Aquabacterium sp. OR-4: one gene and its partners. The protein of the gene in region 1 interacts with the protein of each later gene in a pairwise test. Links are inferred from orthologs where the notes say so. Each region holds a gene or a part of one and is shown in the gene's direction. Other genes may lie near its edges. The genes, in order: dnaE, rplL, N4G63_RS06095 and dnaQ.

Region 1 (8,992 bases):
GCCTGCCGCGCTGGGCCCAGCGCCTGGCGCTGGCCGTGCTGCCGGCCCTGCTGGGCGCCTGCGCCACGCCCAAGGCCCCGTTCGACTACACCGCCTACCGCCAGAGCCGCCCGGCCTCGCTGCTGGTGCTGCCGCCGATCAACGACTCGTCCGACGTGAAGGCCAGCAACGGCGTGCTGGCCACCGCCACCGCGCCGCTGGCCGAGGCCGGCTACTACGTGCTGCCGGCCGCGCTGGTGCACGACACCTTCCGCGAGAACGGCCTCAGCACGCCGGCCGACATCCAGGAGGTGTCGACCGCCCGGCTGCGCCAGATCTTCGGTGCCGACGCCGCGGTCTACCTGCGCGTCAAGCAGTACGGCACGCGCTACCAGGTGGTGGGCAGCGAAACCCGCGTCACGGTGGAAGGCCGCATCGTCGACCTGCGCAGCGGTGTGCAGATCTGGCAGGGCGCGGCCACCGCTTCGTCGGCCGAGCAGAGCAACAGCAACCAGGGCGGCCTGGTGGGCCTGCTGGTGAAGGCGGTGGTCGAGCAGGTGCTCAACACCGTCACCGACGCCAGCTTCGGCTATGCGGCCATCGCCAACCAGCGCCTGCTGGGGGTGCCGATGCCCAACGGCGTCCTGCCCGGCCCGCGCCGGCCCGACCCGGCGGCCACGGCGGCCCGGTAACGCGCGTGGGCTGCCCGGACCGTGCCCGGGCCGGCCCCGGGCTGCGTCAGGGCGGCTCAAAGGGCGGGGGGCTTCCTACAATGCCGCATGCCCTTCGTCCACCTGCGCACCCACTCCGAATATTCCGTTGTCGACGGCACGCTGCGCGTCGATGACGCCGCCGCGCTGGCCAAGGCCGATGGCCAGCCGGCGCTGGCCATCACCGACCTCAGCAACCTGTTCGGCGCGATCAAGTTCTACAAGGCCTGCCGTGGCAAGGGCGTGCAGCCGATCATCGGCGCCGATGTCTTCCTCGAGCCCGAGGGCACCGACAAGCTCCCCAGCCGCCTGCTGCTGCTGGTGCAAAGCCGCCAGGGCTACCTCAACCTGAGCGAGCTGCTGGGCCGCAGCTGGGTGCTCAATGCCCAGCGCGCCCAGGCCTGGGTCAAGTGGGAGTGGCTGGCCGAGCTGGGCGGCGGGATGATCGCGCTGTCGGGTGCCGACCTGGGCGCCGTGGGCATGGCCCTGCTGGCCGGCGATGTGGAGCGCGCGCGAAACCAGGCGCGGCGCCTGGCCGGGCTGTTTCCGGGCCGCTTCTACCTCGAGCTGCAGCGCGGCGGCCTGCCCAACCACGAGGCCCATGTGCGCGCCGCCGTGCCGCTGGCGGCCGAGCTGGGGCTGCCGGTGGTGGCCACCCACCCGGTGCAGTTTGCGGCGCCGGAAGACTTCGAGGCCCACGAGGCGCGGGTGTGCGTGGCCGACGGCGAGACGCTGGCCAACCCCAAGCGCATCAAGCGCTTCACCCGCGAGCAGTACTTCAAGACCCAGGCCGAGATGGCCGCGCTGTGGGCCGACCTGCCGGTGGCGCTGGCCAATACGCTGCAGATCGCGCAGCGCTGCAGCCTGACGCTGCAGATGGGCAAGTTCTACCTGCCCGACTTTCCGACGCCGCTCATGGCCGACGGCACGCCGATGCCGATGGGCGACTACTTCCGCCAGGCCAGCTTCGAGGGTCTCGAAGACCGGCTGCGGCAGCTGTTTCCCGATGCCGCCAAGCGCGATGCCGAGCGCCCGCGCTACGTCGAGCGGCTGGAGTTCGAGATCGGCACCATCCTGAAGATGGGCTTCCCGGGCTACTTCCTCATCGTGTCGGACTTCATCCTGTGGGCCAAGGCCAACGGCTGCCCGGTGGGCCCCGGCCGGGGCTCGGGCGCGGGCTCGCTGGTGGCCTATGCGATGAAGATCACCGACCTGGACCCGCTGCACTACAACCTGCTGTTCGAGCGCTTCCTGAACCCCGAGCGCGTGTCGATGCCCGACTTCGACATCGACTTCTGCCAGGGCAACCGCGACCGGGTGATCGACTATGTGAAGGACAAGTACGGCCGCCAGGCCGTCAGCCAGATCGCCACCTTCGGCACCATGGCCGCCAAGGCCGCGCTGCGCGACATCGGCCGTGTGCTGGGCATGGGCTTCGGCCATGTGGACAGCATCGCCAAGCTGATCCCGGCGCCGCCGGGCAAGAGCGTGACGCTGGCCCCGGTGCCCGAGGGCTACAACCCCGACAAGGACCCCACCATCTACGCGCGCCACGAGGCGCCCGAGCTGGGCGAGCGCGAGAAGACCGACGAAGAGGTGGCCGAGCTGCTGAAGCTGGCCATGCGCGTGGAAGGCATGGTGCGCAACATCGGCATGCATGCCGGTGGCGTGCTGATCGCGCCGGGCAAGATCACCGACTTCTGCCCGCTGTACCAGCAGCCCGGCAGCGACTCGGCGGTGAGCCAGTACGACAAGGACGACGTCGAAGCCATCGGCCTGGTCAAGTTCGACTTTCTGGGCCTGGCCACGCTCACGATCCTGGAGCTGGCCAAGGACTTCATCGTGCGCCGCCATCCGGCGCAAAAGGACTTCAGCTTCGAGACCCTGCCGCTCGATGACCCGCGTGTCTACAAGCTGTTCTCCGAAGGCCTCACCGAGTCGGTGTTCCAGTTCGAATCGACCGGCATGCAGAAGATGCTGCGCGAGGCGCGGCCCAGCCGGCTGGAAGACCTGATCGCGCTGAACGCGCTGTACCGCCCGGGCCCGATGGACCTGATCCCCAGCTTCGTGGCGCGCAAGCACGGCAAGGAGGTGGTGGAGTACCCGCACCCGCTGCTGGGCCAGGTGCTGGGTGAGACCTACGGCATCATGGTCTACCAGGAGCAGGTGATGCAGAGCGCCCAGATCCTGGGCGGCTACAGCCTCGGCGGCGCCGACCTCTTGCGCCGCGCGATGGGCAAGAAGAAGGCCGAGGAGATGGCGCAGCATCGCCAGATCTTCCGCGAGGGCGCGGCCAAGAAGGACATCCCGGCCGAGAAGGCCGACGAGGTGTTCGACCTGATGGAGAAGTTTGCCGGCTATGGCTTCAACAAGAGCCACGCCGCCGCCTACTCGCTGCTGGCGTACCACACGGCCTGGCTGAAGGTGCATTTCACGGCCGAGTTCTACGCCGCGAACATGACCATCGAGATGGACGACACCGACAAGCTCAAGGTGTTGCTCAACGATGCCAAGCTCTTCAACATCGCCTTCGATGCGCCCGATGTCAACACCGGCACCTGGCGCTTCGAGCCGGTGGACAACAAGCGGGTTCGTTATGCGCTGGGCGGCATCAAGGGCACCGGCCAGGGCGCGATCGAGGCGCTGGTCGAGGCACGCAGCGAGGGCGGCCCCTTCCTCAGCTTCTTCGACTTCTGCGCCCGCGTCGACCGCAAGCGCGTCAACAAGCGGGTGGTCGAGGCGCTGATCAAGGCCGGCGCCTTCGATCTCATCAGCATCGAGCGCGACCCCGCCTGCGCCGACACCGACCGCGGCCGCTCGCGCCTGCTGGCCAGCGTGGGCCTGGGTTTTGAATTTGCCGAGGCCCAGGTGGCCAATGCCTCGCAGGGCGGCCTGTTCGACGACGACAGCCACGGCTCGCATGCGCAGGAGCCGCCGCTGGTGGCCGCCGCGCCCTGGGGCGTGCGCGAGCGCCTGTCGCACGAGAAGACGGCCATCGGCTTCTACCTCTCGGGCCACCTGTTCGACGAGTGCGAGCCCGAGGTGCGGCGCTTCTGCAAGCGCCAGGTGGCCGACCTGGTGGACAGCCGCGATCCGCAGCTGGTGGCCGGCATCGTCAGCGACCTGCGCTTCATCAACGGCCAGCGCGGCCGCGTGGCCATCTTCAAGCTCGACGACAAGACCGAGAGCATCGAGTGCGTGGCCAACGAGGCCCTGATCGAGAGCGCGAAAGACCTGCTGAAGGACGACGAACTGCTGCTGATCCAGGGCCGGGTGCAGACCGACCGCTTCAATGGCGGCGGCCTGCGCTGCAATGTGCAGGCGGTGTGGGGCCTGGCCGCGGCGCGCGCGCGTTTTGGCCGCTGGCTGAGCCTCACGCTCGACGGCAGCGCCGCCGAGCGCGACCCGCGCCTGCTGGACGAACTGGTGACCACCTGGCCGGCGCGGCGCGAAAGCACCGAGCAGGGCGAGATCACCCAGGGCCTGATGCTGCGTCTGAAGCTCCGGCGGCCCGGCGCCGAGGCCGAGCTGGAGCTGGGCGACGCGGCCCGCATCTGGCCCTGCGACGAGGCGCTGGCGCGGGTGCGTGCGCTGGCCGGTGAAGGCCGCGCGGCCATCGTCTACGAGGCCTGACCGGATGAAGAAGGGCCCGCGCAAGGCGGGCCCTTTTGGATTGCGGGTGTGCGCCCGTTGCCGGGGCACACCGATGGGCGCATGAGGACGCATGAGGGGCGCACAACGTGCGCTCAAGCGCCCTGCTGGGTCAGGACACCGACGGTCGCGTGGGGGCGCCGGCGTAGTGCACGCCGTTGACCGTGGCGCCCGATTCGGACAGGCGGCGCGCCAGGCGTGCACCGATGCCGCGCACGCGCCGCATCAGGTCAGACCAGTCGGTGAAGGGCGTGGTGCTGCGCGCAGACACCACGCGCTCGGCCAGGCCGCCGGCCAGGCCCTCGCAGGCCAGCAAGGCCTCGAGCGTTGCGTTGTTGATTTCGAGCGGCTTGACCGACGCGCACAGCGCATCCAGCCAGACCGCCATGTCGCCGCGCCACACGGTGCGCGCATTGGCGGCCACGGGCAGATCGGACGGTTCGGCGGTTTCGGGCGGCGCTGCGGCACGGCGCGGACGGCGTGCTCGGGTGGGGGTGGCCAGGTCGATGGAGGCACCGCTGGCGCGGCTTCGGGTGGGTTCGCGTTCAGGCATGGAACGCCGATTGTCGCCGATGGTGCCAACGTGCCACCGCGAGCTGTGCGCGCACGGCCAGGGAACGCAGATCGCGACGGCCATCGCGGCCCCGCGCGGCCAGGATATCGGCCGCGCCGTCGAGCTGTCCGGCCCTGACCATGGCCGCGCACAGCGCCAGGCCATCGGCCCCCTGCAGCAGGGCATCGGGCAGCTGGGCCACCAGGGCCCGCAAGGCCTTGGCCGGCAGCACCTGCGGCAGATGCTGCAGGCCCTGGAAGCCGAAGCTCGCCATGCTTTCGGCGGGCCAGGCCTGCGAGAAGCGCAGCGCCATCTCGGGCGGCGCAAAGCGGATGTCGTGCACCAGCTCCAGGTGGCGGCGATGGGTCTGGCAGATCGCCAGGTCGTCGGCATGATCGGCCGCCACGCCGGCCTTGCGCAGCGCCGCCAGCAGCCGCCGTGAACGCAGCGAAAACGCCCCATGCCCCACCGAGCAGGCGGCCGGCACGCCACGCATCGGCGCGCCGATGTAGTCGTAGAGCAGGAAGTCGGGGTTCCACTGCGCCACGTCGCGCACAAAGGCGTCGTGCCGCACGATCAGTGCATGGCTGGTGTAGACGTGCGGCGCCAGCTCCTCGAGCATGAACTCGGCATGGCTGCGCGCGTCGGTCAGCTGCAGGCCGCGCAGGTGCACCTCGCGCGGCGCATCCTGCACTTGCGTGGGGTCGGTGAACAGCAGCACCTCGCCAAAGTCGGCCAGGCGCATGCAATGTTGCAACGCGGCCAGGCTGGCCGCCGGCAGGCCCATGTCCACGCACACCAGGGTCACTTCGGGCAGTTGCAGGCGGGGGGCGGTGGCGCTCATGGTCAGGCCCCATTGTCGACAAGAAATGAGCGCAGTCTGAGCGATGGCCCGCGCTTGGAGGGGGCGCAGGCCTCCACCCACTCCTGGGGGCGGCATGTGGGGGCTGTCATGCCGTGCGCCTGGCCGGCGTTCACAATGGTTCACGTGGCGTGCTGTGCGCCCTGCCGTTGCGGTGGCGTCTGCCGCTGGCCGCGTTGCCCGATGCGTGTTCTGGTCGTCAACCACTTTCCGGTGCTGCCCGCGCGTTTTGGCGGTCAGCAGGCCGTGCTGGGGCTGGCGCTGGAGCTGGCGCGGCAGTGGCCCACCACGCTGCTGTGGACCGAGCGCCACGCCGCCGGCCTGCAGGCGCTGCAGCACGACGGTCAGTACCTGCTCGGCTGCGCCGTGCCCATCGCCTGGCGGCAGCGGCGCCTGGCGCGCTGGCTGGCGCCGTGGCTGGGCCGCGCCGATGGCGACCTGGCCGCACTGCTGTGCTGCGGCCACAACCACGCGCTGGCGCGGCGCCTTGAGTCGCTTTGCGCCGACGGTGATGTGCTGGTGCTGGCCCACCCCTGGCTGTGGCCGGCGGTGGCGCAGCTGATGCAGCGGCGCCGCGTGAGGCTGGTCTACGACGCCCACAACGTCGAGGCCGTGCTCAAGCGCGGCAGCTGTCGCGCCGGCTGGCTGGCCGATCGCCTGGTGCGCCGGGTGCAGGCGGCCGAGGCCGACATCGTGCGCCACGCCGAGCTGGTGCTGTGCTGCACCGCGGCCGACGCGCAGCAGCTGGCCGCCGCCGGTCTGGCGATGGACCGCTTTGTGGTGGGCAGCAAGGGCTGCACCACGGCACCCACGGCTGCTGCAGCGGCCGCGGCGAAAGCCCGGTGCGGTGGCGGCCGGGTGCCCGGGGCCGCGCCGGTGGCCTTGTTCGTCGGCTCCAGCCACCCGCCCAACGACGAGGCGGCGCGCTGGATCGCCGGCCACCTGGCACCGGCCCTGCCGGGCTGGCGTTTTCGCATCGTTGGCAGCTGCGCGCATGCGCTGGGGCCGCTGGCCGCCGGCGTCGAGGCGGTGGGGCCGGTGGACGCGCTCGATGCCGAGCTGGCGGCGGCCGACGTTGCGCTGAACCCGGTGCGTTTGGGCTCCGGCATCAACATGAAGCTGTTCGACTACCTGCAGTACGGCCTGCCGGTGCTGGCCACGCCACTGGGTGCGCGCGGCTTCGAGCCGCTGGACGGCAGCGGCATCCAGGTGCTGCCGCGCGATGACTTTGCGGCGGCACTGCGCCGGCTGCTGGCCGATGCGGCGCTGTACACCCGCCTGTCAGAGGCCGGGCCACGTACCGTGGCGGCGCGCTTTCAATGGCCGGTGGTGGGCGCGCGGGTGCGTGCCGCCGTGCAGGCCATGCTGGGCGAACCGCCGACAGCGCCGGCGGCCGTGGCCGTGGCCGCTAACGCGCCAGCAGCTGCCGATACAGCGCCAGATACGCCTGCCCGCAGCGCGCCCAGCTGAAGCTGCGGGCGTGGGCCAGCACGGCGTCGACGCGGCCGGGCTGGTCAAAGTCGGCCAGGCCGTCCTGCACCACGGTGCGCATCGCCGGGCCGTCGAAGCGGTCGAAGTAGTAGGCCACCGCACCGCCCACCTCGGGCAGCGAGGTCAGGCGCGACAGGAACACCGGCTTGCCGAACTGCATGGCCTCCAGCGGCGGCAGGCCGAAGCCCTCGGTCAGCGACGGAAACAGGAAGCCGCGGCAGTGCGCGAACAGCCAGGCCTTCTGCGCCTCGCTGACGTTCTCGATCAGCTGCACATGGCCCAGGCCCCGGCGCTGGATCTCGCCGCGCAGCTGCTCCGAATCCACCGAGCGCGGCCCGGCAAACACGAAGGCCTGCCCGGGCATGGCGCTGGCCAGCTCGAGCAGGGCCTTGACGTTCTTGGACGCGGCCATGCGGCTCAGGTGCAGCAGGTAGCCCGGGCGCGGCGCGTCGGGCAGCGGCTCGCGCGGCGCGCTGCTGAGATCGCTGACGCCGTTGTGGATCACCTGCGGCGCCAGGCCGAGGCCCAGGGCCAGATGGCGCTGCATGTCGTCGGCCACATGCCGGGTGATGGCCACCAGCGCGGTCTGGCGCTGGCACAGGCGGGTGAGCTTGCGCAGGTACTTCGGCACCTTGCGCGGCGCCTTCGAGTAGACGAAGTTCAGGTCGTGCACCGTCAGCAGGCGCTGGCGCGTGCCGATCGGCGCGCGCAGCCGGATGTGCTGGTGGATGGTGTGCCACAGGTCGAAACGCTGCGCGCCCCAGTGCGGCAGGCGCTGCCAGGTGTGGGTGGGGATGTAGTGCAGCCCGTCGCCAAAGCAGCCGTGCAGCGCCTGCGGCAGGCGCACGTGAAGGGCGATGCCTTCTTCACGCAGCGCCGGCGCCTGGGCGGCCAGGTACTCGCCCAGGCGGCGCGACACCTCGCCCAGGCCGTCGTGCCAGGTTTCCAGCCGGCCCAGGCACAGGCCGATGTGGCGCAGCTCAGCCATGGTGGCCGCCTGGCGGTGCCAGGCCAGGGGCGGTGCGGTGCGGGGTCATGGCAGTGGCAGGGTTTGTTGCAGGGCTTCGTCCACCGTGGGCCAGCGCGGCCAGTGGCGCAAGACCCGCACCGTGGGCCCCCAGGGTGCCCACTGCTCGGGTTTGGTGGGGCCCAGCACGCTGAGCACCGGCGCGTCCACCGCGGCGGCCAGGTGGGCCGGGCCGGTGTCGTTGCTCACCACCAGGCCGGCGCGGCGCAGCAGGCCGCCGTAGACGCCCAGCTTCACGCCTTCGAGGCTCAGCACGCCGGGGTGCTGGGCCAGGATGGCTTCTTCGCCCGGGCCCGGGCAGGCCACGATGTCGCGTGTGCCGGCCAGCGCCGCATGCAGTGCGCGGGTGTAGTCGGCAAAGGCCGGCCAGGTCTTGTCCTGCTTCTCGAACAGGCCGCCGGCAAAGGGGCAGATGACGATGAAGCCGGGACGGATGCCGCGCGCGGCCAGCAGGGCGTCGGCGGCCGCCTGGTCGGCCGGCGCGGTGGCCAGGCCGATGCGGGCCGGCGCCGCCTGCTCGATGCGCAGAAAGCGGCAGGCCAGCTCCCAGTAGCTGGTGAGCGCATGGCCGCCATAGGTGATGGGCTCGGCGCGCCGGAGCAGCAGGCCACGGGCCTCTTGCGCATAGCCCACGGCCCGCAGGCCGGCCAGGCGCATCTCGAGCGCGCCCGAGAACGAGGTGGGCAGCACCAGTGCGTTGTCGCGGCGGTCAAAGCCGG
Region 2 (2,938 bases), on another replicon or contig:
CCTCGCCGGACACGATGCGCATCGTCGGTACCCTGGGCCAGATCCTGGGTCCGCGCGGCCTGATGCCGAACCCCAAGGTCGGCACCGTGACGCCCGATGTGGCCACCGCGGTGAAGAACGCCAAGGCCGGCCAGGTGCAGTACCGCGTCGACAAGGCCGGCATCATCCACGGCACGATCGGTCGCCGCTCGTTCGACAACGACAAGCTCAAGGGCAACCTGGCTGCGCTGCTGGACGCACTGACCAAGTCGAAGCCGGCCACCAGCAAGGGCGTGTACCTGCGCAAGCTGGCCGTGTCGTCGACCATGGGCGTCGGCGTGCGCGTCGACCTGCAGACGGTCGCCGCCAGCTAAGGCGAGCTGAATCTGGCCGGCGCGAAGGTCTTGCGCGCCGGCTGAACAAGATTGGTGGGCCGCCCGGGGCAGCAATGCCGTGGGCGGGCCATCCAAGACCGCTGGTGCAGCCGACTGCGGCTGCCTAATCGCCGGGCACATGTCCCGCGCGGCCAGCGCAGATGGCGGTCCCGCCTGAAGGAATTGGGTCTTGGCCATGCCCCCGGGCAAGGTGAAGGTCGGATGCCGGAAGGTTTGGTCGCTGCAACCCGGGTGCGCCGGGGGTGGGTCGAATCAAGCCCTGCCACCGGTGCGTTTTAGTGAGGAGCAGACCTTTGAGTCTCAATCGCAACGAGAAAGCGGCCGTGGTCGCGGACGTGTCGGCCCAGGCCGCCAAGTCCCAGACGCTCGCGCTGGCCGAGTACCGTGGCCTCACCGTCGAACACCTGAACAAGCTGCGCGTCGAAGCGCGTGCCAAGGGTGTGTATCTTCACGTGCTGAAGAACACCCTGGCCCGTCGCGCCGTCGCCGGCACCCCGTTCGAGGTGGCCGCGGAGACCATGGCCGGTCCCCTGATCTACGGTTTTTCCGCTGATCCGGTGGCCGCGGCGAAAGTCATCGCCGACTTTGCCAAGGGCAACGACAAGCTGATCATCAAGGGCGGCGCGTACGCCGGCAAGGCACTGGACGTCAACGGGCTCAAGTCCCTGGCTTCCATCCCGAGCCGCGAAGTGCTGATCGCCCAGGTGGCCGGCCTGTTGAAGTCGCCGATTCAGCGCATGGCCGGCGTCATCGCCGCTGTCGCCGAGCAGAAGGGTGGCGGCGCCGAAGCGCCGGCAGCCGAAGCTCCGGCCGCCTGAATCGCGCCACACCGCTACTGAACCTACCCAATTTTTTCCGACTGAAGGAAGACCAAAATGGCATTCGACAAAGACGCTTTCCTGGCCGCGATGGACAGCATGACCGTCATGGAACTCAATGACCTGGTGAAGGCCATTGAAGAGAAGTTCGGCGTGTCCGCCGCTGCGATGGCCGCCCCGGCCGCCGGCGGTGGCGGTGGCGCTGCTGCTGCCGTGGAAGAGAAGACCGAATTCAACGTCGTGCTGCTCGAAGCCGGCGCCCAGAAGGTTTCGGTCATCAAGGCCGTGCGCGAACTGACGGGCCTGGGCCTGAAGGAAGCCAAGGACCTGGTGGACGGCGCTCCGAAGAACGTCAAGGAAGCCGTGCCGAAGGCCGACGCCGAAGCCGCTGTGAAGAAGCTGGTGGAAGCCGGCGCCAAGGCCGAAGTGAAGTAATCACGGCCCATCCGTCGACAGGCTGGCCCCGGGGCAACCCGGGCCGGCTTTTCGCGCTTTCCGGGTTTTCCCCGGAGAGCACCTGGAAACGCCGGGCAGGTTATCCTGCAAGGCTTTTCCAAGTGTTCTCTGATCCGACTGCAGAGAACCGGTTTGGTCGGGCTCCGGTGCAATGCCGGGGTTGTCCGCCAGCGGCTGGTAGTGGCCAGCCACCAAGCTTTCGGGCCGTCGCAATCGTCGCGACGCCACCCCGCGAGAGCCAGTCGCCGACGTGACGCACACCTTCGGCCCCGGTGTGCGTCGTCGACACGGAGTTTCCATGGCGCAAGCAACCCCCTACAGCTACACCGAACGCAAGCGTATCCGCAAGAGCTTCGGCAAGCGCGTGAGCGTGCTCAAGGTTCCCTATCTGCTGACCATGCAGCGCGAGGCGTATGTCGCCTTCCTGCAAAAGGATCTGCCGCCGCAAAAGCGTCGGCCCGAAGGCCTGCAGGCCGCGTTCCTGTCGGCGTTTCCGATCGTGTCGCACAACGGCATGGTCGAGATGAAGTTCATCGAATACAACATTGCCAAGCCGCCGTTCGACGTGCGCGAGTGCCAGCAGCGTGGTCTCACGTTTGCGGCCGCCGTGCGCGCCAAGCTGCAGATGATCATCTATGACCGTGAGGCCTCGCCGGCCAAGGTGGTCAAGGAGATCAAGGAGCAGGAGGTCTACATGGGCGAGGTGCCCCTGATGACCGACTACGGCTCGTTCATCGTGAACGGCACCGAGCGCGTGATCGTGTCGCAGCTGCACCGCTCGCCGGGCGTGTTCTTCGAGCACGACAAGGGCAAGACGCACTCCAGCGGCAAGCTGCTGTTCAGCGCCCGCATCATTCCCTACCGTGGCTCGTGGCTCGACTTCGAGTTCGACCCGAAGGACGTGCTGTACTTCCGCGTCGACCGCCGCCGCAAGATGCCGGTGACGATCCTGCTCAAGGCCATCGGCATGAAGCCGGAGCAGATCCTCGCCCACTTCTTCGACTTCGACACCTTCCGCCTGATGGACGCGGGTGCGCAGATGGAGTTCGTGGCCGAGCGCCTGAAGGGCGAAGTGGCGCGCTTTGACCTCACCGACAAGGAAGGCAAGGTCATCGTCGAGAAGGACAAGCGCATCACCGCGCGCCATGTCAAGCAGCTCGAGGCCAACGGCACGCAGTTCATCTCGGTGCCCGAAGACTTCCTGGTGGGCCGCATCATTGCCCGCAACATGGTCGACGGCGACACCGGCGAGATCATTGCCAAGGCCAATGACGAGCTGACCGAAGCGCT
Region 3 (7,758 bases), on another replicon or contig:
CAGCGAGATGGTGATCTGGTTTGCCAGTGGCGTGGGCCTGGGCCGCTTTGTGCGGCCGGTGCTGCGCATGGCCTGGCCGGTGCTGCTGGCGGTGGGCCTGCTGCTGCTGTTCGTGTGGCCCTGGGGCAACCAGGCCGGCACCGAGCTGCGCGGGCGCTACGAGCAGCGCTCCGATCTGTCGCGGGTGACGCCCGGCGTGTTCCAGAGCTCGCGCGATGGCAGCCGGGTGTTTTTCATCGACCGCGCCAGCCCCGACGGCGCGGCCGGCGTGGAGGGCCAGAACGTCTTCGTGCTGGCCCGCCGCGACACCCTGGAATCGGTGACCTCGGCGCACCGCGGCCGCCTGGTGGATGTGGGCCCGCAGCGCATGCTGCAGCTCGACGAAGGCCAGCGCAACGACACCGACAGCGCCAGCGGCGTGCGCACGCTGTCCAGCTTCGAGCGTTACCGGGTGGTGGTGAGCGACGCCGCCGCGCGCAGTGCCGCCGAGCGGCCGCCCAAGGCCACCACCACCCTGAGCCTGCTGCGCAACCCGACACCGCGCAACCAGGGCGAGCTGGCCTGGCGCTTCGGCCTGTTGCTGGCGGCCGCCAATCTGCTGCTGCTGGGCATCGGCTTGGCGGCCACGCAGCCGCGCCGGGCCTCCAACTGGAACCTGCTGTTCGCACTGCTGAGCTTCGTGGCCTATTTCAACCTGATCAACCTGTCGCAATCGTGGGTGGCCAGCGGCCGCCTGGGCATGGGCACGGCGCTGGCCCTGATCCACGGCGGCGTGTTCGCGCTGGCGCTGTCGCTGATCTGGTGGCGCGACCATGCCACGGTGTGGCGCGCCCGCTTCTCGCGCGGCGGCAGCGGCCGGGCCACTGGAGCCTGCGCATGAAGACCGTGCGGCGCCTGCTGTACCGCGACATCGGCTGGTCGGTGGTGTTCGTGGCGGTGGCCTTTCTGAGCCTGTTCTTCTTCATCGACTTCGTCGACGAGATCGAGGACGTGGGCCGCAACGGCTACTCGCTGGGGGTGGCCGCGCTGCGCACGCTGCTGCAGGTGCCAGGGCACTTCTACGAGCTGTTTCCGATCGCGGTGCTGATCGGCACGATCTACGCCATGGCCCGGCTGGCGCAGTCATCAGAATTCACCATCCTGCGTACCGCCGGCTTGGGCCCGGTGCGCGCACTGCGCCTGCTGGCCGTGCCCGGCGTGGCCTTTGCGCTGCTGACCTTTGGCGTCGGCGACTACCTGGCCCCGCACACCGAGCGCCAGGCGGTGGCCCTGAAGGCCGGCGCCCGTGCGGTGAGCCTGGGCCGCACCGGCGCCTGGCTGAAAGAGCGACGGGCCACGCCCGAGGGCGAGCGCGCGGTGTCGGTCAATGTGCAGGCGGTGGCCGGCCTGGGCGAGCTGCGCGGCGTGCGCATCTTCGAGTTCGATGACCAGGGCCGCCTGCGCAGCCGCACCGAGGCCGCCGAGGCCACGGTGCACCAGGGCCTTTGGCAGCTGCGCCAGGCCGAGCGCACCGACTGGCCCACGCCCGAGGCCGCCGGCCGCGGCAGCACGGTGCAAAGCCGGCGCCATGCCGCACTTGATTGGCCCAGCGGCCTGCAGGCCACCGTGGTGACCGCCGCGCTGCTGCCGGTGCAGACCATGTCCACGCTCGACCTGTGGCGCTACACCCGGCACCTGGCCGACCAGTCGCAGGACGCGCAGCGCCACGAGATCCAGTTCTGGAAAAAGGCGCTGTACCCACTGGCCTGCGTGGTGATGGTGGCACTGGCCCTGCCCTTTGCCTACCTGCATGCCCGCGCCGGCGGCGTGAGCTTCAAGGTGTTCGGCGGCATCATGCTGGGCATCAGCTTCGTGCTGCTGAACAACGCCGCCGGTCACCTGGGCATGCTGCGCCACTGGACCCCCTGGCTGGTGGCGGCCACGCCCAGCCTGCTCTACCTGTTGCTTTCGATGGCGGCCTTTGCATGGCTGGTGAGGTACCGATGAACACCGACGTTTCTGCCGCTGGCGGCCTGCTGCTGTTTGCCCATGGCGCGCGCGATCCCCTGTGGGCGCGCCCCTTCGAGGCCGTGGCGCGGCAGTGCCGCGCGGCACGCGGCGAGGCGCCGGCCGCCGACGGCCAGGCGGCCACCACCAGCCGCGTGGCGCTGGCCTTTCTCGAGTTCATGCAGCCGGGCCTGCTGGCTGCGGGCGCACAGCTGGCGGCGGCGGGCTGCCGCACGGTGCAGATCGTGCCGCTGTTCCTGGGCGCCGGCGGCCATGTGCGCAAGGACCTGCCGGCCCTGGTGAGCCAGCTGCAGGCCGAGCATCCCGAGGTGCAGTGGCAGCTGCGCCGCGCCGTGGGCGAGGCCGATGCCGTGGTGCAGGCCATGGCCGCCGTGGCCCTGGATGCGCAGGCGCTGCCGGAAATCGTGCTGCGATGAACCTGCACCAGTTCCGCTTCGTGCAGGAGGCGGTGCGCCGCAACCTCAACCTCACCGAGACAGCGAAGGCGCTCTACACCTCGCAGCCTGGCATCAGCAAGGCCATTCTCGAGCTCGAGGAGGAGCTGGGCGTGGACATCTTCGCGCGCCACGGCAAGCGGCTCAAGCGTGTCACCGAGCCGGGCCAGCTGGTGCTGCAGTCGATCGAGATCATCATGCGCGAGGTGGCCAATCTGCGCCGCATCGGCGACGAGTTCAGCAAGCAGGACGCCGGCACGCTGTCGATCGCCACCACCCACTCGCAGGCGCGCTATGTGCTGCCCGAACCGGTGGCGCAGCTGCGGCGGCAGTTTCCGAAAGTTCAGGTGCAGATGCACCAGGGCACGCCCGCCGATGTGGCGCGCATGCTGATCGACGACGTGGCCGAGATCGGCCTGGCCACCGAGGCGCTGGCCGAGCATCCCAACATCGTGACCCTGCCCTGCTACGACTGGCAGCACGTGATCGTGGTGCCGGCCGACCACAGGCTGGCTGGCGTGGAGCGGCCCACGCTGGAGCAGCTGGCCGCCGAGCCGCTGGTCACCTACCACCCCACCTTCAGCGGCCGCACACGCATCGACACCGCCTTTGCCCGCGCCCGGCTCAAGCCCAACATCGCGCTCGAAGCCATCGACGCCGACGTGATCAAGACCTACGTGAAGCTGGGCATGGGCGTGGGCGTGGTGGCCGAGATGGCCGTGCGCAGCGATTCGGCCGATGCCAGCGCCGGCCTGGTGGTGCATCCGGCAGGCCACCTGTTCGGCACCAACACCTCGCGCGTGGCCTTCAAGCGCGGCGCCTACCTGCGCCACTTCGTCTTTGCCTTTGCGGCCCTGCTGTCCGAGCGCCTGAGCCGCTCGATGATCGAACGCGCGATGGCCGAGCGCCCGGGCGGCGAGGCCGCCGCCGACTACCAGCTCTGAGCCCTGCCCCACCCCAGCCCCGCCTGCCATGACCGCTGCCGCCCCCCTGCCCACCCCTTTGCCAGTGCGTCTGCACACCCCCCAGCCGCCCAGCCGCCTGCCCCAGGTGGGCACCACCATCTTCACCGTGATGTCGGCGCTGGCGGCCGAGCATGGCGCGGTCAACCTGGGCCAGGGTTTTCCGGATTTCGACTGCGACCCCGCGCTGCTGGGCTGCGTGCAGCAGGCCATGGCCGAGGGCCTGAACCAGTACCCGCCAATGGCCGGCGTGGCGCCGCTGCGCGAGGCCATGGCGGCCAAGATTGAGGCGCTGTACGGCCACCGCTACGACGCGGCCAGCGAGATCACGGTCACCGCCGGCGCCACCCAGGCCATCCTGACGGCCATCCTGGCCATCGTCGGGCCGGGTGACGAGGTCATCGTGCTGGAGCCCAACTACGACAGCTATGTGCCCAACATCGAGCTGGCCGGTGGCGTGGTGGTGCGGGTGGCCTTGCAGGCTGGCAGCTTCAGGCCCGATTTCGACGCCATCGCCGCGGCCATCACGCCGCGCACGCGGGCCATCATCGTCAACTCGCCGCACAACCCCAGCGCCAGCATCTGGCGCCAGGCCGACATGCAGCGTCTGGCCGAGATCCTGGCCCCCACCGAGGTGCTGCTGATCAGCGACGAGGTCTACGAGCACATGGTCTACGACGGCGAGCCGCATGCCAGCGCCTCGCGCATCCCGGCGCTGGCGGCGCGCAGCTTCGTGATCTCGAGCTTCGGCAAGACCTACCACGTCACCGGCTGGAAGGTGGGCACCGTGGCCGCCCCGGCGCCCTTGATGGCCGAGTTTCGCAAGGTGCACCAGTTCAATGTGTTCACGGTCAACACGCCGATGCAGCACGGCCTGGCCCGCTACATGGCCGACCCCAGGCCCTGCCTCGAACTGCCGGCCTTCTACGGCGCCAAGCGCGACCTGTTCCGCGCCGGCCTGGCCGGCACCCGCTTCAGGCTGCTGCCCAGCGAGGGCAGCTACTTCCAGGTGGTCGACTACAGCGCCATCAGCGCGCTGCCCGAGGCCGAGTTCTGCCGCTGGCTCACCACCGAGATCGGCGTGGCGGCCATCCCCTTGTCGGCCTTCTACGGCGACGGCCGCAACCAGGGCCTGGTGCGCTTTTGTTATGCCAAGCGCGACGACACGCTGAACGCCGCGCTGGCGCGGCTGGCCCGCATCTGAACCTGGCTGGCGCGCTGGCCCGCCGGCACGCGGCGCTCAGCCGCGCCGGGTGGGCACGGTGGGTGTGGTGGGCAGTTGCGGCGGATCGTCGAAATCGGCGAAGTCCGAGCTGCGCGGGTCCACGTCGTTGAACGCCGCCGGCTGCGTGAACTCGCGCGGCGGCGGCGAGAACTCGCTCAGGTCGATGTCGAGCGCCATGTCGAGATCGATGCGCGGCGGTGGCAGATCGGGGGTGCGCATCGCCATCGTGCGGTCGTGCGGCCGCTCGAGCGGGCGATCCTGGGCCCGCTCGGCCTGCCGTTCGGCCAGGCGCTGGCTGCCGCCGCGCTCGTTGCTGCGCGCCCACTCGGCGGTGCGCCCACCCAGGGCCTCGTCGGAGAACAGGCCCAGGTGCGGCCGTGGCGATGTGGTCTCCTGCTGCTCGTCGTCCAGCGGCAGCAGCACATCCACCGGCGTGCCCGACACGGGCTGCTGCTCATGCAGATCGCGCGCCAGCGCGTACAGCAGCAGCACCTCGCGGTAGGCCGGCAGGTCGAACAGCTCACCCTGGTCGCGCCGGAACAGCATCGATTCGAGGTCGGCCATCGCATCCAGCGGGTTCGACCACAGGCGCTGCAGACGCTCGATCACGCCGGGGTAGTCCTCGAGCAGGCGGCCGGCATCGGGCTCGGCCGACCATTCGGGCGCATAGGCGTTGAAGCGCAGGTTGAAGCGGCTGCGCGTGCGCTCGTAGGCATCGGCACGGCCTTGCAGGCGGTAAACCTCGAGCAGCTTCAGGTAGGGCAAGGCATTCGTGCCACCGGTGCCGCGGATGTGGCTGACCAGCAGATCAACCGCCGATTCCTCCTGCCCCAGCACCATGAAGAAGTCGACCTGCTGCTCCAGATCGAGCAGCTCTTCCACGCTGACCTCGCGGGGCAGCTGACCGGTGAGCGACAGGTCACCCGACAGCGATGGCGGATCGGGCGGCGGGCGCGGCACCGACACCGCCGGCCGGGTCAGCGTGCTGGGCTCAGGCTGGTAGGCGGCCATCGCACCGGCCGTGGTGGTGGGCGAGCCGGCTGCCGAGGCCCGGCCAGCCGCGTCGGCATCGGCAAACAAGGCGTTGATGGCGTCGCTGCGGGCATCGCGGTCAGCGCCGGCTTCGGCGCCCGGCCGGCGTACCGGTGGCGCCACAAAGGGCGATGCCGAGTCGGGCGGCCGGCTCTCACGCCGGCTGGCCTGGCTGCCAGCGCCGTCACGCTGCAGCTGCAGCAGCCGCAGGCCCAGCCAGCCGGCCAGCGCCAGACTGAACACCAGGCCCAGGCCCACCCATGGCAGCCAGGTGCTGGCGGTGTCGGCATTGGCCAGGCGGTGGCGCATCAGCTGCACCAGCTCCTGTTGCTGGCGCACCTCGGTGCGCAGTTGTGCCAGATCGGCGCCGCTGTCAGCCGCCGGCGTGGTGATGCTCGCGGGTGCAGTGATGGCGGGGGCGGCCGGCACCCCGGGCAGCGGCGCCAGTGGCGCCACCGGCGCGCTGGCGGCGCTCAGTGCCGGCACGGCTTGGGCGCCTGCCGGGGCAGCCTGCCACAGGCCCAGCAGCAACAGCAGCAACAGCGGCAATGCGGCACGCGCAGGGCAAAGGTGAACACGGCGCGCCATGCGGAGTACTGCGGGTCGGGCGGCGGGTTGGAGGGCCATCGGCGGATGGCGGGCACTCTAGCATGCGGGTTGGCCCCATCCGGCCCGCGCCAGACGCTTCACAGCCCCCTGGCCCGGGGCCCTGCCAAGCCCCCTTGCTGCACCGGCCCTGCACCGGCCCGTCATCTGGCCAGGCCCGGCGGCTGCCCGGCAAGCTGCGCACGGCGTGTCGGATGGCGCCGGCGCGGCCGGCCTGCCCGCGCCGGCTGCTCAAGCCGCCGGGCTCATTGGTCGTAGCCGGGCATCTGGCGGTCGAGCCGACGCAGCAGGCTGGGCCACACCAGGCTGCCGCCCATGCCGCGCGTGGCCTGGGCCGACTGCTGTTTGGCGCTGCCGATGATTTCGGGGTGCACCGGGATCAGCGCACCGCCACCTGCCTGCGCCCGAACCTGGATCGTGCAGCAGGCCTCGAACACGTACATCGCCAGAAAGGCCTCGGCCACGTTGCCGCCCACGGTCAGCAGGCCATGGTTGCGCAGCATCAGGTAGCTGTGCTGGCCCAGGTCGGCCTGCAGCCGCGGCTTTTCGTCGTCGCGCAGGGCCACGCCTTCGTAGCTGTGATACCCCAGGCTGGACAGCACGAAGATCGACTGCTGCGAGATCGGCAGCACGCCGCCCTGTTGCGCCGATACCGCCACGCCGTTGAGCGAATGCGTGTGCATCACGCACTGGGCGTCGTGGCGCACCGCATGCACGGCGCTGTGGATGGTGAAGCCGGCCGGGTTGACCTGAAACGGCGACTCCTCGACCTTGTTGCCCTGCAGGTCGATCTTCACCAGGCTGGAAGCGGTGATCTCCTCGAACAGCAGGCCGTAGGGGTTGATCAGGAACTGGTCCTCGCTGCCGGGCACGCGCACGCTGATGTGGGTGAACACCAGATCGTCCCACTTGAACAGTGCTACCAGCCGGTAGGCTGCCGCCAGATCGACGCGGGCTTGCCATTCCTCGGGTGTCATCTGGTGGCGGCGGCTGGGGATCTCGAGCTGGCGTGTCGGCATGGGTGGGGTCTCCATCTGTCGTTCTCGCTCGCACGATCCGGCCTGTGCGGAATCGTCGTTTGCGACGGCTGCGCTGCAGCATGGCTGCATAGACAATAGGCTTTGCATGATGGCGCCGTTGTCGCGCCTGGGACAAGCCATGAATACCCCGGTTCTTACAATCGAAGAGCGACAGAACATCGAATGCGGTGCGTGGTTCTCCAAGCTCTCCCAGCCCCTGCGCAATGCCATCCTGTCGAGAGCCTATGTGCGGCGTTTGAGCGACGGCGCTCCGCTGGCCACTCGGGGCAGCCCGGCCGAAGACTGGATCGGCGTTGCACGCGGCGCGGTGCGGGTGTCGCTGGTGTCCCTGTCGGGCAAGCAGGTCACCCTCACCTACTGCGAGCCGGGCACCTGGTTCGGCGACATCGCGCTGTTCGACGGCCTGCCGCGCACCCACGATGCCGATGCCCATGGCGACACCACGCTGCTGT
Region 4 (7,776 bases), 100 kb from region 1 along the record:
CTTCACCATCACCGGCCGCATCGACGACGTGCTCAACGTCTCGGGTCACCGCATGGGCACGATGGAGATCGAATCGGCCCTGGTCAGCTGCACCGAGCTGGTGGCCGAGGCCGCCGTGGTGGGCCGCCCCGACGACACCACCGGCGAGGCCATCTGCGCCTTCGTGGTGCTCAAGCGTCCGCGTCCCACCGGCGACGAAGCCAAGGCGATTGCCAAGCAGCTGCGCGACTGGGTGGGCAAGGAGATCGGCCCGATCGCCAAGCCCAAGGACATCCGCTTCGGCGACAACCTGCCCAAGACCCGCAGCGGCAAGATCATGCGCCGCCTGCTGCGCTCGCTGGCCAAGAACGAGGCCATCACGCAAGACACCAGCACGCTGGAAAACCCGGCCATCCTGGATCAGCTGGGCGACAACCACTGAGCACCCGCGCTCGCGCCGCCTGCGTCAGGCCGGGACCCGGCCCGCGCGCAGGCTCGCGCCGGCTGCGGTGGGGGCTCAGGCCCCAGGGCGCTTCGGCGCCCTTTTTCGTGCCGGTCTGATCGGTGCCGCCGGCGCGGCGGCCATCGGCTCAGCGCAGCTGGCCCAGCGCCCATTGCAGCGCGCGCGCATCGCTGCTGGCGCGGTGGCGCACGATGCCCAGCGCCGGAAAGGCCTGCTGGCGCAACCGGTCGAGATCGGGCATGCGGCTGGCATCCAGCAAGGTGCTCACCGCCTCGAGCCGAAAGCGCTGCGGGGTGCCGGCGGCGTCGAACAGGCGCGCCAGCCAGGCGTAGTCATGGCCCCAGGCGTCGGTGTAGACGGTGAGCCCGGCGAGGTCTTCGTTCAGGCGTCTGGCCACCTCGGCCGGCGGTCGGCCATGGCTGGCGAGCATGGCGCGGCTGATGCCGTGCACCTGCTCGGCGCTGTCGTCCCAGTGCAGCCAGTCGGCCGCCGGGCTCACCAGCGTGCACCAGGCCCGGCCATCGGCGTGGGCATAGCCCACCTCCACCGGATAGCTGCCGCGACCGAAGCCGGAGGCCTCGATGTCGATCACGCAGGGCGGGGCGATGCATGCCATGCCCCCGACCATAACCCGAGCGGGGCGCGGGCTGACGCCGATCCGCCCAACACGGCGCCAGGTTGTGACGCATGCCGGCCTGAAAACGACACAGCCCGTGTGCTGCGGGCATGCCAGGGGGCCTCGCGCGAGGCGGGCGCACCCATGAAAAAAAGCCCCGCGATGCGGGGCTTTTTACTGCGCTGGCGGCGGCTGGCGCTCAGGCCCGGCCGCGCGCAGCACGGGCGATCACTTGATCGACATCACCCAGGTGACGAGTTGCTTGGCCTCGTCGGCGCTGACCTGCGGGTTGGCCGGCATCGGCACCTGGCCCCAGGAACCCACGCTGCCCTTTTGCACCTTCTCGGTCAGCTTGGCCACGGCATCCTTCTGGCTGGCGTACTTGGCGGCGATGTCCTTGAAGGCGGGGCCGACCAGCTTCTTGTCGGTGGCATGGCAGGCCATGCAGCTCTTCTTGTTGGCCAGGTCTTGGCTGGCGAATGCCGGGGCGGCCACAACGGTGGCCAGGGCGGCGATCAGGGCGATCTTGTTCATGGTGTCCTTTCGATGGATCGGGGGCGGGTAGGGCTGCGCTACAGTCTCCCCAACGAATTCTAGGGCCCGCTGGTTGACGCGGGGCTGTCAGCGGTCGCTGCGTTGTGAAGAGGTCACGCGATGTACCTGGTGCTGTTGGGCGTGCTGCTGCTGGCGTTGAAGCTGCTCGGCGTCGGGCCGGTGTGGGGCTGGCCCTGGTGGGCCGTGCTGGCGCCCTTCGGCGGGGCCGCGCTGTGGTGGGCCATTGCCGACCAGACCGGCATCACCCAGCGCAATGCGATGCGCCGTGAAGAAGAGCGCACGCGCCGCCGTCGCGATGCGCAGGCCGAGCACCTGGGCCTGAAGCGCCCGAGCGACGACCGCGGCCGACGCTGAGGCCCGGCCCGCGCCGCGGCCCGGGCGCCGCGGCCGCCTGGCGGCCGGCCAGGTCACCGAGGGTGCGGCGACAATCCGCCGCCCGACCCACCCGCGCACCGGCCGGCACCGCCCGCCGGCCGCGCCAAGAAAGACGTCTTGATGCTTGTGCATCCGCAGTTCAATCCCGTTGCCCTGGAACTCGGCCCGGTGCAGATCCACTGGTACGGCCTGACCTATCTGGTGGCCTTCGGCCTGTTTTTGCTGCTGGCCGCGTCGCGTGCGCGCCAGCCCTGGTACGCCCATGCCGGCTGGACCCGTCGCGACGTGGAAGACCTGCTGTTCTGGGGCGTGCTGGGCGTGGTGCTGGGCGGACGCATCGGCTATGCGCTGTTCTACAAGTTCGACCACTACCTGGCCCATCCGCTGGAGATCCTGGCGGTGTGGAAGGGCGGCATGTCGTTTCACGGCGGCATGCTGGGCGTGATCCTGGCCATGGTCGGCTTTGCGCGCCTGCGCGGGCGCTCGTGGCTCGAGGTGACCGACCTGATCGCGCCGGCCGTGCCCACCGGCCTGGCCAGCGGACGCATCGGCAACTTCATCAATGGCGAACTGTGGGGCCGGCAGGCCGATGCCTCGCTGCCCTGGGCGATGGTGTTTCCGCAGGCGGGCAGCGATCTGCCGCGCCACCCCTCGCAGCTCTACCAGTTTGCGCTGGAGGGCCTGCTGCTGTTCGTGCTGCTGTGGCTGTATGCCCGCCGGCCCCGCGCGCTGGGCCAGGTGTCGGGCCTGTTCCTGCTGGGCTACGGGCTGTTCCGCTTCATCGCCGAGTACTTCCGCGAGCCCGATGCGCACCTGGGCCTGCTGGCGCTGGGCATGAGCATGGGCCAGTGGCTGTGCGTGCCGATGATTGCCGGCGGTGCCCTGCTGTGGGCCTGGGCCACCCGGCGTGGCGCGCCGCCGGCAGCGCTGCCGGCCTCGCGCTGAGGCGTCTGGCCATGCCGGCCTGCAACCCGGCCACGGCCGCCGCGGCGCCGGGTATCGACTGGCAGTGGCAGGCGGCCGAGCCGGGCGATCTGCAGGCCATGGCCGGCCTGCGCGTGGCCGCCATGCGCGCCAGCCTCGAGCGCATCGGCCGCTTTGACCTCGAGCGTGCCCGCGCCCGCCTGCGCGAAGGTTTTGACGCCGCCTGCGCGCGGCACATCGTGCTGGCCGGCCAGCGCGTGGGCCTGGCGCTTGTCAGGCCGGTGGCGGCTGCCGACGGCGTTGCCGCCCATTGGCGGCTGGATCACCTGTACCTGCTGCCCGCCGCCCAGGGGCAGGGCCTGGGTTCGGCCGTGCTGCGCGCGCTGCTGGCCGAGGCCGACCAGGCCGGCCAGGCGCTGCACCTGGGCGCGCTGCGCGACAGCGACGCCAACCGCTTTTACCTGCGCCACGGCTTCGTGCTGGTTGGCCGCAGCGAATTCGACAACCACTACCGCCGGCCGCCACGCGGCTAGCATGCAGGCATGCGACAGATCTTCCTGGACACCGAAACCACCGGCCTCGAGGCCAACAACGGCGATCGCCTGGTCGAGATCGGCTGCATCGAGATGGAGAACCGCCGGCTCACCGGCAACACCCTGCACCTCTACATCAACCCCGAGCGCAAGGGCCATGAAGACGCCATCCGCGTGCACGGCCTCACCGATGCCTTTCTGGCCGACAAGCCCAAGTTTGCCGAGGTGGCGCAGCAGGTGGTCGACTTCATCGGCGGCGCCGAGCTGATCATCCACAACGCGGCCTTCGACGTCGGCTTTCTCGACGCCGAGTTCGCACGCTGCAAGCTCGGCAAGACCGCGCAGATGGCCGGCAAGGTGACCGACACGCTGCTGATGGCGCGCGAGATGTTTCCCGGCAAGGCCAACTCGCTGGATGCGCTGTGCCGCCGGCTCGAGGTCGACAACGCCCACCGCACCTTCCACGGCGCCTTGCTGGACGCCGGGCTGCTGGCCGAGGTCTACATCCGCCTCACGCGCGGGCAGGACTCGCTGGTCATCCAGCACGACGAGGGCGCCCCCGGATCCGCCGCCGCCAGCGCCGCCGCGGTCGACTTCAGCCAGTTCACGCTGACCGTGCTGGAACCCACCGACGAAGAGCGCGCCGCACACGAGGCCTTGCTGGCCGATCTGGACAAGGCCAGCGGTGGCAAGACGCTTTGGCGCACAGTGCTGACCCAAGCCCCCGGGCTTGTGGCACAATAGCGGGCTCACCCGGGCTCTGACAACAGAGACCAACGCACCCTGGGGCGGTTAGCTCAGCGGTAGAGCACTGCCTTCACACGGCAGGGGTCGCAGGTTCGAACCCTGCACCGCCCACCAGATTGCGTTGCATTGACCCGCCAGACACCCGGGCGGTTAGCTCAGCGGTAGAGCACTGCCTTCACACGGCAGGGGTCGCAGGTTCGAACCCTGCACCGCCCACCAAGAACAGGCCCCGACGGTTTTGCCGCCGGGGCCTTTTTCTTTGGCTTGCGTGCAGCTTGTTGCGCCTGGTTGCGCCTGGGCCGGCTGCACCGTCATGGCCGGTGCGCTGCATGCGCTCCCGGGCGGATGGCCGGCCCGTTCTTGCGGGGGTGGGTGGCCGATCGACCGTTGGTGATCTGCCAAAATCCGGGGCTTCGCACGCTGGTCTTGCGGCATGCCCCGACGGCAGATGCACGGATTGCCGCGTCGGCGTTTCGGCCTGTGGATCGGCGTTGCCGCCGCTGTGCCAACCCATCCCCGTGCCCCACCGAGTTGCCGATGTCCGACGCCGAACAAGCCTGCCCTGCCGTACCGCTGGTCTGTGATGTGGCCGTTGTTGGCGGTGGCCCGGGTGGCGCCACCATTGCCAGCCTGCTGGCGCAGCAGGGGCGCCGGGTGGTGCTGCTGGAAAAAGCCCATCATCCGCGCTTTCACATCGGCGAGTCGCTGCTGCCGGCCAATGTGGCGCTGTTCGACCGGCTGGGCCTGCGCGAGCAGGTCGAGGCGATCGGCATGCCCAAGTACGGGGTCGAGTTCTGCTCGCCCGACCACGCGCACCGCAGCTATGTGGACTTTGCCGACGCCTGGGACAAGTCGATGCCCTACGCCTGGCAGGTGCGCCGCGACCAGCTCGACGAGCTGCTGTTCCGGCATGCCCAGGCGCAGGGCGCCACGGCCATCGAGGGTTGCCGTGTGCACGAGATCCGCTTTGACGATCCGGCCTGCCCCGCGGGCGTGGTGCTGCGCGCCCGCTGCGACGACGGCAGCGCGCGCGAGCTGCATGCGCGCTACGTGGTCGATGCCTCGGGGCGCGACACCTTTCTGGCCAACCAGTTCGACATCAAGCGCAAGAACCCGCGCCACAACAGTGCCGCGCTGTTCGGCCACTTCAGCGGTGCGCAGCGCCTGCAAGGCCAGCGCGAGGGCAATATCAGCATCTTCTGGTTCGAGCACGGCTGGTTCTGGTTCATTCCGCTCGCCGATGGCAGCACCAGCATTGGCGCGGTGTGCTGGCCGGGCTACCTGAAGCGCCGCGACAAGCCGCTGCGCGAGTTCTTTGACGACACCATCGCCCTGTGCCCGCTGCTGCAGCAGCGGCTGCAGGGTGCCACGCTGATCGACGACCGGGTGCATGCCACCGGCAACTACAGCTACAGCGCCACGCATTGCACCGGCGACCGCTTTCTGATGCTGGGCGATGCCTTCGCCTTCATCGACCCGGTGTTCTCGTCGGGTGTCTACCTGGCCATGTACGCGGCCTTCGAGGGCGCCGACCTGGTGGCCACCGAGCTCGACCGGCCGGCCCAGGCCGCGGCCGAGCGCGCCCGCTACGAACGCATGATGCGCCACGGGCCGCGCGAGTTCTCGTGGTTCATCCTGCGCATCACCAACCCGGTGATGCGCCACCTGTTCATGTACCCGCAGAACCCGATGCGGGTCAAGGAGGCCCTGCTCAGCCTGCTGGCCGGCGACATCTTCGGCAGCACGCCGATCTGGGGCGCGCTGCGCAAGCTCAAGCTCATCTACGGCCTGATGTCGCTGGCCCGGCTGCCGCGCACCCTGCGTGTCGGGTGGCGCCGGCGCCAGCGCAGCCGCGACGTCGGCCCGCTGAAGGGCGAGACCCTGCTCGAGACCCGATGACCCGGTCTGTGCGTCTTGTGGTGCGGGCCGCAGCCTGCGTGGCTTGCGGCGCCGGCCCGGGGCTGGCCGCACCGGCGTGGGCCGAGGGCCGCCAGCCGCTGTGGGAGCTGGGCATGGGCGCCGCGGTGCTGCAGCTGCCGCATTACCGCGGCTCCGACCAGCAGCACACCTGGCTGCTGCCGGCGCCGTATGTGGTCTACCGCGGCCAGCTGTTCAAGGCCGATCGCGAAGGCGCCCGCGCCGAGCTGCTGGCCCGCGAGGCGCTGCGCCTGGACCTCAGCGTGGGCGCCAGCGCGCCCACCCGCAGCCGCGAGAACCGCGCCCGCGAGGGCATGCCCGATCTGGCGCCGACGGTGGAGATCGGCCCCAATCTGAACTGGACGCTGCAGCAGGGCCCGGGCTGGAAGCTCGATCTGCGCCTGCCGCTGCGCGCGGCGCTGACCGTGTCGCGCGAGCCGCGCTGGCTGGGCTGGCTGGCGGCGCCGCACCTCAACCTCGACCGCCGGCTGGCCAGCGGCTGGAACCTGGGCCTGCAGGGCGGCCCGGTGTGGCAGGGGCGTGGCCTGGCCGAGCACTTCTACGGCGTGCCGCCCGAGTACGCCCGTGCCGGCCGCCCGGCCTACCAGGCCGCCGGTGGCGCGGCCGGCTGGACGGCCTTGAGCGCACTGTCGCGGCGCGATGGCCGGCGCTGGATGGGCGCCTTCATCAAGTTCGACAGCCTGGACGGCGCCAGCTTTGGCGCCAGCCCGCTGCTGCGCCAGCGCCAGCAGTGGTCGGGCGGTGTGGCCGTGTCCTGGGTCTTCGCGCAGTCGGCCAGCCAGGTGGAGGCCGCACCATGACACGGCCCGGCCGCTGCCCCGCGCCCGGCGTGCCGCGCCTTCGCCGGAGGGCCGCCGCGTGACCCGCCTGCCACCGCCGGTGGACGTGTCGGTGCCCGGCCGACCGGCTGCGAGCCCGCCGATGCCGCCGCAACGGCAGCCGGGGCTGCTGCTGCGCCTGCCGGCCCTGCTGCTGCTGTACCTGCTGCTGCTGCTGCTGGGTGCGATCTCGTTGTTCTGGAACCTGCTGGCGTTGCCGCTGCTGTGGTTGCCGCCGGCCTGGGGCCAGCGCATCGGCCGCGCCGGCATCGCCCATGGCTACCGGCTGTTCTGGGCCGTGGCGCGCGCCTGCGGCATGCTGCGGCTCGAGGCCGAGGTGCTGGATGCGCTGCGCGACGAGCCGCGGCTGGTGATCGTGGCCAACCATCCCAGCATGCTGGACGCGCTGATGCTGGTGGCGCGGCTGCCGCGCAGTGCCTGCATCATGAAGGCCAGCCTGCTGGACAACGTGTTCCTGGGCTCGGGCGCACGCCTGGCCCGCTATGTGAGCAATGCCGCGCCCTTGACGATGATCCGCCTGGCCGTGGCCGACCTGCAGCGCGGTGGCCAGCTGGTGATGTTTCCGGAAGGCACCCGCACCACCGAGGCCCCGCTCAACGCCTTTCGCCCCGGCGTGACCCTGATCGCCAAGCTGTCGGGCGCGCCGATCCAGACGGTGTTCATCGACACCGCCAGCCCCTACCTCGGCAAGGGCTGGCCGCTGTGGCGGCTGCCACCGCTGCCGATCGTGTTTCGCGTGCGGCTGGGCCGGCGCTTCATGCCCCAGGCCGACGCCGCCGCCCAGCTGCGCGAGCTGGAGGCCTATTT

What was found.
Region 2: the proteins of dnaE (region 1) and rplL interact in binary tests that used the Escherichia coli proteins (3 or more experiments, as listed by UniProt). The link is inferred for Aquabacterium sp. OR-4 from one-to-one orthologs.
Region 3: the proteins of dnaE (region 1) and N4G63_RS06095 interact in binary tests that used the Escherichia coli proteins (3 or more experiments, as listed by UniProt). The link is inferred for Aquabacterium sp. OR-4 from one-to-one orthologs.
Region 4: the proteins of dnaE (region 1) and dnaQ interact in binary tests that used the Escherichia coli proteins (3 or more experiments, as listed by UniProt). The link is inferred for Aquabacterium sp. OR-4 from one-to-one orthologs.

Annotation. Positions count from the first base shown.
Region 1 is NZ_JAOCQD020000002.1:1,010,871-1,019,862, reverse strand. The notes cover bases 437-4,522. They hold dnaE (DNA polymerase III subunit alpha), read left to right. Parts: upstream 437-758; coding sequence 759-4,322; downstream 4,323-4,522. Other genes in these bases: N4G63_RS16800 (ComEA family DNA-binding protein), read right to left, coding at 4,453-4,522; N4G63_RS16810 (DUF799 domain-containing protein), read left to right, coding at 437-671. In the rest of the region: more of N4G63_RS16810, read left to right, coding at 1-436; more of N4G63_RS16800, read right to left, coding at 4,523-4,893; N4G63_RS16795 (DUF5672 family protein), read right to left, coding at 4,886-5,737; N4G63_RS16790 (glycosyltransferase), read left to right, coding at 5,939-7,225; N4G63_RS16785 (glycosyltransferase family 4 protein), read right to left, coding at 7,164-8,234; N4G63_RS16780 (glycosyltransferase family 9 protein), read right to left, coding at 8,280-8,992. UniProt on the Escherichia coli protein: DNA polymerase III is a complex, multichain enzyme responsible for most of the replicative synthesis in bacteria. This DNA polymerase also exhibits 3' to 5' exonuclease activity. The alpha chain is the DNA polymerase catalytic subunit.
Region 2 is NZ_JAOCQD020000001.1:732,578-735,515, forward strand. It holds rplL (50S ribosomal protein L7/L12), read left to right. Parts: upstream 1-1,249; coding sequence 1,250-1,627; downstream 1,628-2,938. Other genes in the region: rplA (50S ribosomal protein L1), read left to right, coding at 1-353; rplJ (50S ribosomal protein L10), read left to right, coding at 668-1,192; rpoB (DNA-directed RNA polymerase subunit beta), read left to right, coding at 1,947-2,938. UniProt on the Escherichia coli protein: The binding site for several of the GTPase factors involved in protein synthesis (IF-2, EF-Tu, EF-G and RF3). Is thus essential for accurate translation.
Region 3 is NZ_JAOCQD020000001.1:1,427,904-1,435,661, forward strand. The notes cover bases 2,659-5,510. They hold N4G63_RS06095 (pyridoxal phosphate-dependent aminotransferase), read left to right. Parts: upstream 2,659-3,413; coding sequence 3,414-4,607; downstream 4,608-5,510. Other genes in these bases: N4G63_RS06090 (CysB family HTH-type transcriptional regulator), read left to right, coding at 2,659-3,385; N4G63_RS06100 (hypothetical protein), read right to left, coding at 4,644-5,510. In the rest of the region: LPS export ABC transporter permease LptF, read left to right, coding at 1-880; LPS export ABC transporter permease LptG, read left to right, coding at 877-1,986; N4G63_RS06085 (sirohydrochlorin chelatase), read left to right, coding at 1,983-2,423; more of N4G63_RS06090, read left to right, coding at 2,420-2,658; more of N4G63_RS06100, read right to left, coding at 5,511-6,200; N4G63_RS06105 (class II aldolase/adducin family protein), read right to left, coding at 6,512-7,285; N4G63_RS06110 (Crp/Fnr family transcriptional regulator), read left to right, coding at 7,425-7,758. UniProt on the Escherichia coli protein: Shows aminotransferase activity with methionine and histidine as substrates, and to a lesser extent also with phenylalanine.
Region 4 is NZ_JAOCQD020000002.1:907,920-915,695, reverse strand. The notes cover bases 2,452-5,321. They hold dnaQ (DNA polymerase III subunit epsilon), read left to right. Parts: upstream 2,452-3,454; coding sequence 3,455-4,189; downstream 4,190-5,321. Other genes in these bases: N4G63_RS16335 (NAD(P)/FAD-dependent oxidoreductase), read left to right, coding at 4,730-5,321; N4G63_RS16355 (GNAT family N-acetyltransferase), read left to right, coding at 2,945-3,445; lgt (prolipoprotein diacylglyceryl transferase), read left to right, coding at 2,452-2,933. Also shown: acs (acetate--CoA ligase), read left to right, coding at 1-421; N4G63_RS16375 (3'-5' exonuclease), read right to left, coding at 570-1,058; N4G63_RS16370 (c-type cytochrome), read right to left, coding at 1,287-1,592; N4G63_RS16365 (TIGR04438 family Trp-rich protein), read left to right, coding at 1,713-1,967; more of lgt, read left to right, coding at 2,109-2,451; more of N4G63_RS16335, read left to right, coding at 5,322-6,091; N4G63_RS16330 (MipA/OmpV family protein), read left to right, coding at 6,088-6,930; N4G63_RS16325 (lysophospholipid acyltransferase family protein), read left to right, coding at 6,989-7,776. UniProt on the Escherichia coli protein: DNA polymerase III is a complex, multichain enzyme responsible for most of the replicative synthesis in bacteria. The epsilon subunit contain the editing function and is a proofreading 3'-5' exonuclease.